DNA from 2 places in the Parendozoicomonas sp. 2304DJ65-17 genome. Region 2 is predicted to be linked to the other one. Evidence: predicted binding sites of a transcription regulator. Region 2 holds the regulator's gene; the other holds the start of a gene.
The links. Region 2 encodes FNR, which switches genes on or off when oxygen is low (the NO sensors DNR and NnrR bind a similar motif). Its sites were predicted from a motif close to TTGATNTANATCAA; they were not measured.
Positions count from the first base shown of each region.

Region 1: ACY2RR_RS03240 (HP1242/YdcH family protein) is a predicted target of FNR. The motif match lies at 2,411-2,424, and genes of this name have one in related genera.

Region 1 is NZ_JBYVJV010000001.1:700,768-705,056, forward strand. Features, by position in the region: gene ACY2RR_RS03215 (hypothetical protein) at 1-214, shown strand, start outside; gene ACY2RR_RS03220 (hypothetical protein) at 393-707, shown strand; gene ACY2RR_RS03225 (cupin domain-containing protein) at 749-1,084, shown strand; gene ACY2RR_RS03230 (hypothetical protein) at 1,126-1,971, shown strand; gene ACY2RR_RS03235 (cupin domain-containing protein) at 2,030-2,380, shown strand; gene ACY2RR_RS03240 (HP1242/YdcH family protein) at 2,497-2,733, shown strand; gene ACY2RR_RS03245 (hypothetical protein) at 2,785-3,060, opposite strand; gene ACY2RR_RS03250 (flavin prenyltransferase UbiX) at 3,099-3,713, opposite strand; gene mpl (UDP-N-acetylmuramate:L-alanyl-gamma-D-glutamyl-meso-diaminopimelate ligase) at 3,703-4,289, opposite strand, start outside.
Region 2 is NZ_JBYVJV010000018.1:33,661-37,949, reverse strand. Features, by position in the region: gene ACY2RR_RS24250 (hypothetical protein) at 1-26, opposite strand, end outside; gene ACY2RR_RS24245 (hypothetical protein) at 61-714, opposite strand; gene ACY2RR_RS24240 (hypothetical protein) at 940-1,596, opposite strand; gene fnr (fumarate/nitrate reduction transcriptional regulator Fnr) at 2,093-2,851, shown strand; gene ACY2RR_RS24230 (adenine phosphoribosyltransferase) at 2,861-3,403, shown strand; gene ACY2RR_RS24225 (hypothetical protein) at 3,532-4,032, shown strand; gene ACY2RR_RS24220 (TraR/DksA family transcriptional regulator) at 4,072-4,289, opposite strand, start outside.

The DNA of each region.
Region 1 (4,289 bases), on a different contig from region 2:
CAGCGCAATAGGTGGCGCTATTGGAGCACTGGTAGGTGTTGGTTTTGGCCTGCTAAGCGGTGGCATAACTATGCCATTCTCAATCCTTATGTTCACAACTGCCTTCTCTATTGCTGGCGGTTCCTTAGGCGGTGGGACATCTGCTGCTACCAACGTTGCGTGGATGTACACCAACAACCTTCGCGAACAGCTTCGTGCAGGGCAAGGTTCATAATCACCTGTTCTCACACATTCCATAGATACAACCGGCCGTCAGGGCCGGTTGTTTTTTCTGGCAAAAACCCTTCGAAATAAACCTTTCCGACAAGATTTCCACTCATATATCCCCGCTTCTTGCCGCCCCTTTTATAGCGACTAGGTTTAGAACAAAGTCACAGCTCATCAGGTGTACCATGGACGAGAACACTGTCAAAAAACTTGCGCTGATTATTACTGCGAACTGCCTGCGCAATACGCCTGTCGAGAAAATGAATACAACCGGCGCTATGAGCCAGGAAGACCTGAAGAACCTGCAAAAAGCTATGTCTGACAGGATGTATACCTTCCTTCTTTACCTGTTGAGCAAACCCGCCCAGGAATACAGCGCACTGATGGAAGAGCTTTCCCGTCACTACCCAGCAGACTGGCCTCTTCCTGAGCTGGACAGTTCCTTCACCCAGATTGTTGGAAATTCATCCAGAGACGCGGCCCACGGTATTCGTCTTTAAGACTGCTATATTCTGTTTCGGCTTACGTGCAGGAGCAGATAATGAAACCAGCCAACCTCTTTACTGAGACTCCATTTAATCCGGATAAAGAATTTCTAGAACTTCTCGTTGAACGCCCTGAGTTTAAGCTTGAGCGTATTGTTTCCCACGGACACAGAACGCCTGAAGGCCAATGGTATGAGCAACCGGAAGATGAATGGGTTGTACTTCTCTCTGGGCATGCAACGCTGGCTTTGGAAGGAAACAGCGAAGATATAGATATGACTCCCGGCACCCACATTCTGATACCCGCCCATACCAAACACCGGGTGGAATGGACGGAAGAAGCCTGTGAAACTGTATGGCTGGCTCTCCATTTAAAGTCCACAACAGCATGAGGCTAACGCTCAAAGCCTTAATATTGACAGGGATGTTCATTATGTTTCAGGAAGAAACATTTGCCAGTGAGATACCCGAGCCGTTGCTGAAACTGGCTTCCCTACTAGCCATGCCTCCAACCCAGGACTGGGATGAGTATCGCCACAGCTTTATACAACACTGGGGCAGGAAGCCCGACGTAGAGCGTTGGCAGATGAAAGAGGTCGGCCTTTCCGAAACCAAGAAAAATCAGGTTCTCGCAGTTCTGGATGAACTCGACCTGATCTCCCCCTGGTTTCCTAAAAGAAAAACCTATGATTACGCCATCCTGCCAGGCTCAACAGCACCATCCATGAAGGCGCGTCTTGACTGGCTGGCAGAACAGTGGGATTCGGGTATACGTTTTTCTCAACTCGTGGTGTTGGCCGGGCAGAGGCCATTAACTCCGGAGATTGATCGTTTCCCTGAAGTAATGGCAGGGCTCCTGCCTCCAAAATCATCACTTCCCGAATCGTTCCATAAAGAGAATGCTCCCCTGCACGAAACCGAAGCCGTGCGACTTATTCTTTACTATTACCCCTATCCGGCAGGGATGGAAAAAGTACCAGTAAAGGTTATCGACTCCCCACGACAATGGCAGGGTGGGCACTGGGGGCGTTGCCATACCGCAACAACAGTTAAGGACTGGCTCGAATATTCTCCCCAACCGGGTCCCATGCTGGTTATCTCCAGCCAACCCTCTGCTCACTATCAGGACGCTGTGTTTCGAAGGGAAATGCCGAAGTCATTTACTATTGAAACCAGCACTGCAGGACTGTCTCCCGGATACTCAATGGCTGTGTTACTGGATGCAGTGGCAACCTGGTTGCGTTCCAGCAATGAGCCGCCAGCACCCAAGCATCTCTAATAGCCATATTTCCAACTCTCATCTACTTTAATTCGTATGCACAGACCAGAAGCCAACAATGGAAATAACCCGCTTACACACAAATGCTGAGGGCAATTCGGTTTTAGAACCCGTGCCGCTGCCCATGGCTCCGGAAGACGAGCAAGGGCACCTTTCTGCCATGTTTCCATCTACCGAAATCGTATTTTGTGAAACAGACAGCGATTTTACTCAGGACTGGCATAACGCTCCTCGCAGGCAACTGGTTATCGTTCTGTCTGGGTCTATGGAAATTGAACTGCATGACGGCAGTAAGACAGTCTTTGAAGCTGGCAAGGTTTTACTTGCGGAAGATTTGAATGGATCAGGGCATATTACCCGAGCAGCAGGGGGCACTCCCCTGCGAACTGCTATTATCCCTCTGACCTGATTGCCCCATGAACAATGCCCCTGCACATCATTGATCCAGATCAAGATTAACGATGTCCAGGTGTGCCAATCTGAGGGTGGTTCTTGTAAAACACTGTCACTGGGGAGGGGCAGACAATGATACCAGAAAAGCACGATCTCGCTGATGAGTTCCCTAATCTTAGCACCCGCCTGAATTCTCTCGATCAAACCAACCCTGAATTTCACTCCGCCTACGCTCGCTACGAAGCAATAGATCAGGAAATCATCCATTACGAAACTGAAGCTGGTTGCTCGGATGAGCATCTGGAAAATCTGAAGAAGCACCGCCTGAAGTTAAAAGATCAGCTTTATTACCAGCTCACTCATCCCTGATTTCATAACGATAACACTGCAGCAGCCAGCCGGACATTGATAGTCGTCCGGCTAGTTCAAGCGCCCTTCACGGGACAACAGCCAGATCATCATCGTCTCGCCAATCTCGGCTAATTCCTTGCGAGTTAACTGGAGGTTTTCCATTAATTCCGCTGGATGATCAAGACTGACAAAGTTTTTCTGAAAAACCCATTCGTCTGGATCGCTGCCTTCACGTTTCTCGACAGTATCCATAACCATTCCCAGCATTCCTCCGGGGCGCTCTTCCAGAGAAACAAGAATGCCGTGTTTGGCTTTTCGGGCTTGATCCTTTTTCTTACCGGCCATAGGGAGCGTTCCTTACGCAGGTACCGCTCCAGGTAAAGTTACTCTCCCCAACGCGGCATTAGCGTCTGTTCTATGCCCAGCTGATTCAGGATACGGGCAACAACAAAGTCCACCATATCACTGACACTTTCCGGCTGCTGGTAGAAGCCGGGGCTGGCTGGCAGGATGACTGCTCCCATGCGAGTCAGCTTGAGCATATTTTCCAGATGTATCTCTGAGAATGGCGACTCTCTGGGAACCAGAATCAATTGTCGCCGTTCCTTTAAAGCTACATCGGCAGCACGCTCGATGAGATTATTACTGGCTCCCGTAGCAATGGAAGAAACAACCCCCATACTCGCCGGGCAGACCACCATTCGGCTGGGTGCACCACTGCCAGAAGCTACGGGAGACATCCACTGCTCTGAGCCAAAAACCCGAATCTGCCCTTCCTGAGCCCGGTAACGATCGGTCAGAAAGCTTTCCATCAATTGCGGTCGGGCAGGCAGGGAGATATCGGTTTCCGTTGCGGAAACCAGCTGAGCGGCCTTGCTGATCATAAAAAACACATTTCTATCAGCGGCAATCAGGCATTCCAGCAGCCTCCAGGCGTACTGAGCCCCGGAAGCCCCGGTCATGGCAAGTGTTACTGTTTCTCTGTTCTCAGCTTTCATCTTGATCCTTCAAGGCAGCAATCAATTTCTTATGGATGCCGCCAAATCCGCCATTACTCATAATCACAATATGCTCATTATCCCTGCGAGTTTCTACAAGATGGGCAACAAGAGCATCAATATCAGATTGGGACTGTGCAGGAACCGAGCTGGTTTCTATTTCTTCATCTAGAGACCAATCCATATTGGGTGGTTCAAACCACACAACATCTGTAGCGGAAGCTGTAGCCGCTGCCAACTGGCCTTTATGAATCCCCATTTTCATTGTGTTGGATCGGGGTTCAATAATAGCCCTGATAATACCTTTCTCACCAACCTGAGCCCGAAGCCCTTCAAGAGTCGTCGTAATCGCCGTTGGGTGATGGGCAAAGTCATCATAAACCCGAACACCATCCTGGCACTCGGCTAACAGCTCCATACGTCGCTTAACGCCCTGAAACTGACCGAGGGCTTCACAGGCAACTTGCGGAGTCACTCCAACATGCCGGGCGGCAAGAATAGCTGCCAAGGCATTATTACAATTATGCTCACCAGTCAGGCTCCAGTTTACGACTCCAGCTTCATCCCCCTCGGAGA
Region 2 (4,289 bases):
TAACTCCTCATATTTGCTGCCGCCATAATCTATCCTCCTTGATAAGATCAATTTAAAACGTTAATTAGCCAGTACTCTTTCAGTCGTCACCCTACTCTGTGATCTATTCCGACTGCAGTTATCAATCATTTTGTTCGTCATATCGCCAGTAATGCGCGCGCCAACCAACGCTCTCTGCTCCAACGCTTCAATCTGTTTCAGTTGTTCTTCCAGCTGGGCAACCATCTTTTCCTTCCAGGAAATACTGAGATCCAGCTCACTGGGGCCAAACACCCTGGTGGATGTTTTGCTATTAACCCACTTTGCTCCCTGAACCAGCAGAAAACAGTTCACCAGTACACATCCGGTTAGCTTCTTATAGAAAGGCAAACCACCCAAATCCCGGAACCGGCCTGCAGAGTTACTCAATGTACCCAGAGGCAGCCAGTTCTTAATCAATGGCAGTGTATAGAGACAGGGAGCAGTAAATGCGAAAATCGCACCAACAGCGGCATACCCAACAAGAGATAAACAGGCCTTACCCAGAGATGTGACTATGGACATCTGGCTCTGCCTCTTGGTCGGAATCACTCTGGCCTGCTGGTACGGGCCGATCAGCAGTTGATCCGACTGATCACGGACATCCTGCATTTGCTGAAGATCGGCATCATCCTCAAAGGACGCTTTGTTTGACTGTTGCGGAGGGGTTCCTCCCTGTCTATTTACTCCCTTCATGTCCAACACTCCTTGTTAAACCTGAACCATTAAATAAGCCACCTCTGACCTTGAAATAGCCAGCAGAAAGCCTCGAATTACCCTTTTCGACCGGAGAAAACAGTAGGAGGTTCCGTGATGGTTAGTATGCCTAACAACACTGCAAGATGAGCTGACAGAGGGGAGAGGAATTAAACCCGCCGAAACGGGTTTAATTTACGGCATTAAACAATTCTATCTTATTGTTTAAGTCCTGCGGGGAAGGGGCTTAGAAGCATCTTCCAGCTCGGTGATACGCGCATCGTACTCGTCATGATCTTCAAGCTTACGGTTAGCCGCTTCAATCAGAAGCTTGTTTTCAGTAATCCGCTGTTCATGATCATTGGTTTCAGAGTTACACAGGCGACCACGTGTAGCGGTTCTTACACCCCAACGCAAGAAATCAACACCCATGGGGACTAGACCAACCGACCAGCCACCCTTAACCGCAGCCTTGTAGCTACCACCAGCACTCAATGCCTTGGTCGTCGCCTCAGAGCAACCAGCGCTTTTTGCAAAATTGTAAGCGCTCTTGGAAACTGCTTCTCCAGTTCCACCGAAGACAGCCCCGGAAATGATCCATGGCAGGTAATGGTAACTAAAGGATCTTATTCCATATAGGAACATAGAGCATACTTCTTTAGCTCCACGACCAGCAGAATAGAATGCGTTTGCGACTTTACGCTGACCAACAGCAGTTGAAGCAGTGTCATCACCGCCACCCATCTCAGCATCCTGCTGAGGGTTGCTAACTTCTACAGTTCGACCAGAGTTCTGCGCAGGGGGCCTAGTGTAATAACCCAGAGTTGTTAGTGCACCTACTCCTGCTGCAACAACACCGCCAATGATTAATGGACTTGGCATAAAAACCTCCATAGTTTTCTAGTGTTACCTGATCCCATAATTGTGTTTGAGCACAAATGGCCCGCCGGGCACATACCGGATCAGACGTTATGAGGCCTTCCAGCCTCCCATGCATGCCCAAAAAGCCCGGCAAGCCGGTGAGTTCATGCTTGTCACTATTGACCGGAGACTAACGAGGAGGTTCGTGAATGGAGGCGGTTCTGTCAGATTCACTAACGGGATTGATCAGGAGCAACGGAATGGCAACTCGGCAGAAAAACGGGTTCTCTATTGATAAACAGCAATGTGTGACCGATTTTTTTTCCGATGGGTTTTAATTTTTTTTGTAATGGCAACCCTAAAAGACACCAAAAAGATGACAAGAGACCATCATTTGAACAAAAACAACAGAAAAAAAACCATTATAGGTATCTGCCACAGGGTTAAAGTTAGCCCCGTATTCCCATACAATAGGCTCACTCTCTACATCAGCCAATCTGGTTCTTAGGGGCTCAATATGGCGCCAAAACTGAACGTACGGCATGCCAGCCAAGTAGCCTGCAGGGACTGTAGCCTGAGTCCTTTGTGTCTGCCACTGGCGCTTAAAATAGAAGATATTGATGATCTCGATGAGATCATCAAGCGCGGCAGACCATTGAAAAAAGGCGAACATCTGTTCCTGGAAGGTGATGCATTTCACAGTGTTTTCGCAGTGCGCTCCGGTGCGCTGAAAACATACACATCCACCAATGAAGGTGAAGAGCAGATAACTGGGTTCTACCTGCCCAGTGAACTGGTCGGCCTCAGTGGGCTGGATACAGATACCTATCCGGTGTCTGCCCAGGCTATTGAAACCACCATGGTTTGCGAAATTCCCTTTGATAAGCTCGAAAAGCTCTCCGACAGTCATCCTGCTCTGCGCCGCCAGCTTATGCGGATCATGAGCAAGAAGATTCGTGAAGACCAGCAGATGAAACTGCTGTTGTCGAAGAAAAATGCTGACGAGCGTATTGCGACATTCCTCATCAACCTGGCCAGTCGTTTCCGGCGCCGGGGTTTCTCCTCACAGTCTTTCCGCCTGTCCATGTCCCGTAACGAAATGGGCAACTATCTTGGTCTGGCGGTAGAAACTGTAAGTCGTGTTTTCACTCGCTTCCAGAAGGCGGAACTCATCCATGCCAACGGTAAAGAGATTGAGATTACCAACGCAATGGAGCTGTGTAGCCTCGCAGGTGGTAAACTGACTGACAGTCCTGAGGTTGTAAACATTCAGTAAGTTAGTGATATGAACCAATCTGCATTTAGCGAAGATCGTCTGCGCGGCCTGATCCGGGCCGTGCCTGACTGGCCGGAACCCGGTGTTATGTTCCGTGACATTACCACCCTGCTCAAGTCTCCCGAAGGCATGGGCATGGTTCACGAAACGTTTGCCGAACGTTACCGGAACAAGGGCATCACCCATATTGGCGCCTTGGATGCCCGGGGATTCTTGTTGGGAGCACCACTGGCTGCAACCCTGCACCTACCTCTGGTTATCTTCAGAAAGCCCGGCAAACTCCCCGCAGAAACAATATGCGAGGAATATACACTGGAATATGGTAAAGCAGCCCTTGAGGTTCATACCGACTCTCTTTCCGCTGGCGACAAGATCGTTCTGATTGATGATCTTATTGCTACTGGCGGCACCCTTCTGGCAGCGACCAAACTGGTTAATCGCCTGGAAGCAGAAGTCGTAGAAGCAGCAGCCATTATCGACCTGCCAGCTCTTGGTGGCTCATCCAAGCTGAAAGAAGAAGGCATTGCTTCCTTCGCACTCACCAGCTACTGATCCCCTCCGAACCAGTCTGGAATAACCGGGCTGGTTTACTTTCCTTTCAATTTTGCCGATGTCTCTTTCTGAAAGTTCTGTTATACCTTTAGGTACAACAACGGTTCTCATCGGAAGAGATAAAAGATATGGGTATCTGTGCCAAGGAACTGCGCACACTGGTTATTCGCCCCACGTTAAAACATTTAGGCCTGTGGAGCCCCGCTGCTGAGGATTTACTTTTGGGGACGGCAGCCCAGGAGTCAGGGCTTGGGGAACATCTCAAAATGGATAACCAGCGAGCACTGGGTATCTACCAGATCACACCCCGCATGCACCGAAATGTTTGGGATAACTTTCTTTCTACTCAGCCGGAACTGGCAAGCAAGGTGAGAGGTCTGGCCAGCCAGCATGAGTTTCTTCAGCATCCTCACGCCGAATTAGCCACAAACCTTTCTTACGCGACCGCGGTTGCACTAATGATCTATCTTCGCCGTGGTAAACCGCTGCCTGCCAACTTCAAAGATAACCCCAAACGGTTGGGGCGCTGCTGGCACAACAACTTTCACAGTAAACCACAGGGTACTGTCGATGACTTTGTCGACCACTACAACACCCTGATCCGAGGCAAGGAAACGAGCCAGAGCTAAGAAAGTCAGATTCTGGTATATGACAAGCTGCTTCAGCGGTTATTGCCCACGTGCTTCCGCACATTTCACACACAGGTTGGTGTAAGGCATGACTTTAAGGCGTGCCAAAGGAATTTCCCCACCACAGTCAACACAGAGGGTGTACTCTTCCTCGTCAATACGCTCAAGAGCTTTCTGGATAAGATGAAGTTCATTGACGGCCTCATTACCAAGAGCGTCTATTACCTCATCGTTTTCCCGTTCCTGAGCCTGCTCAG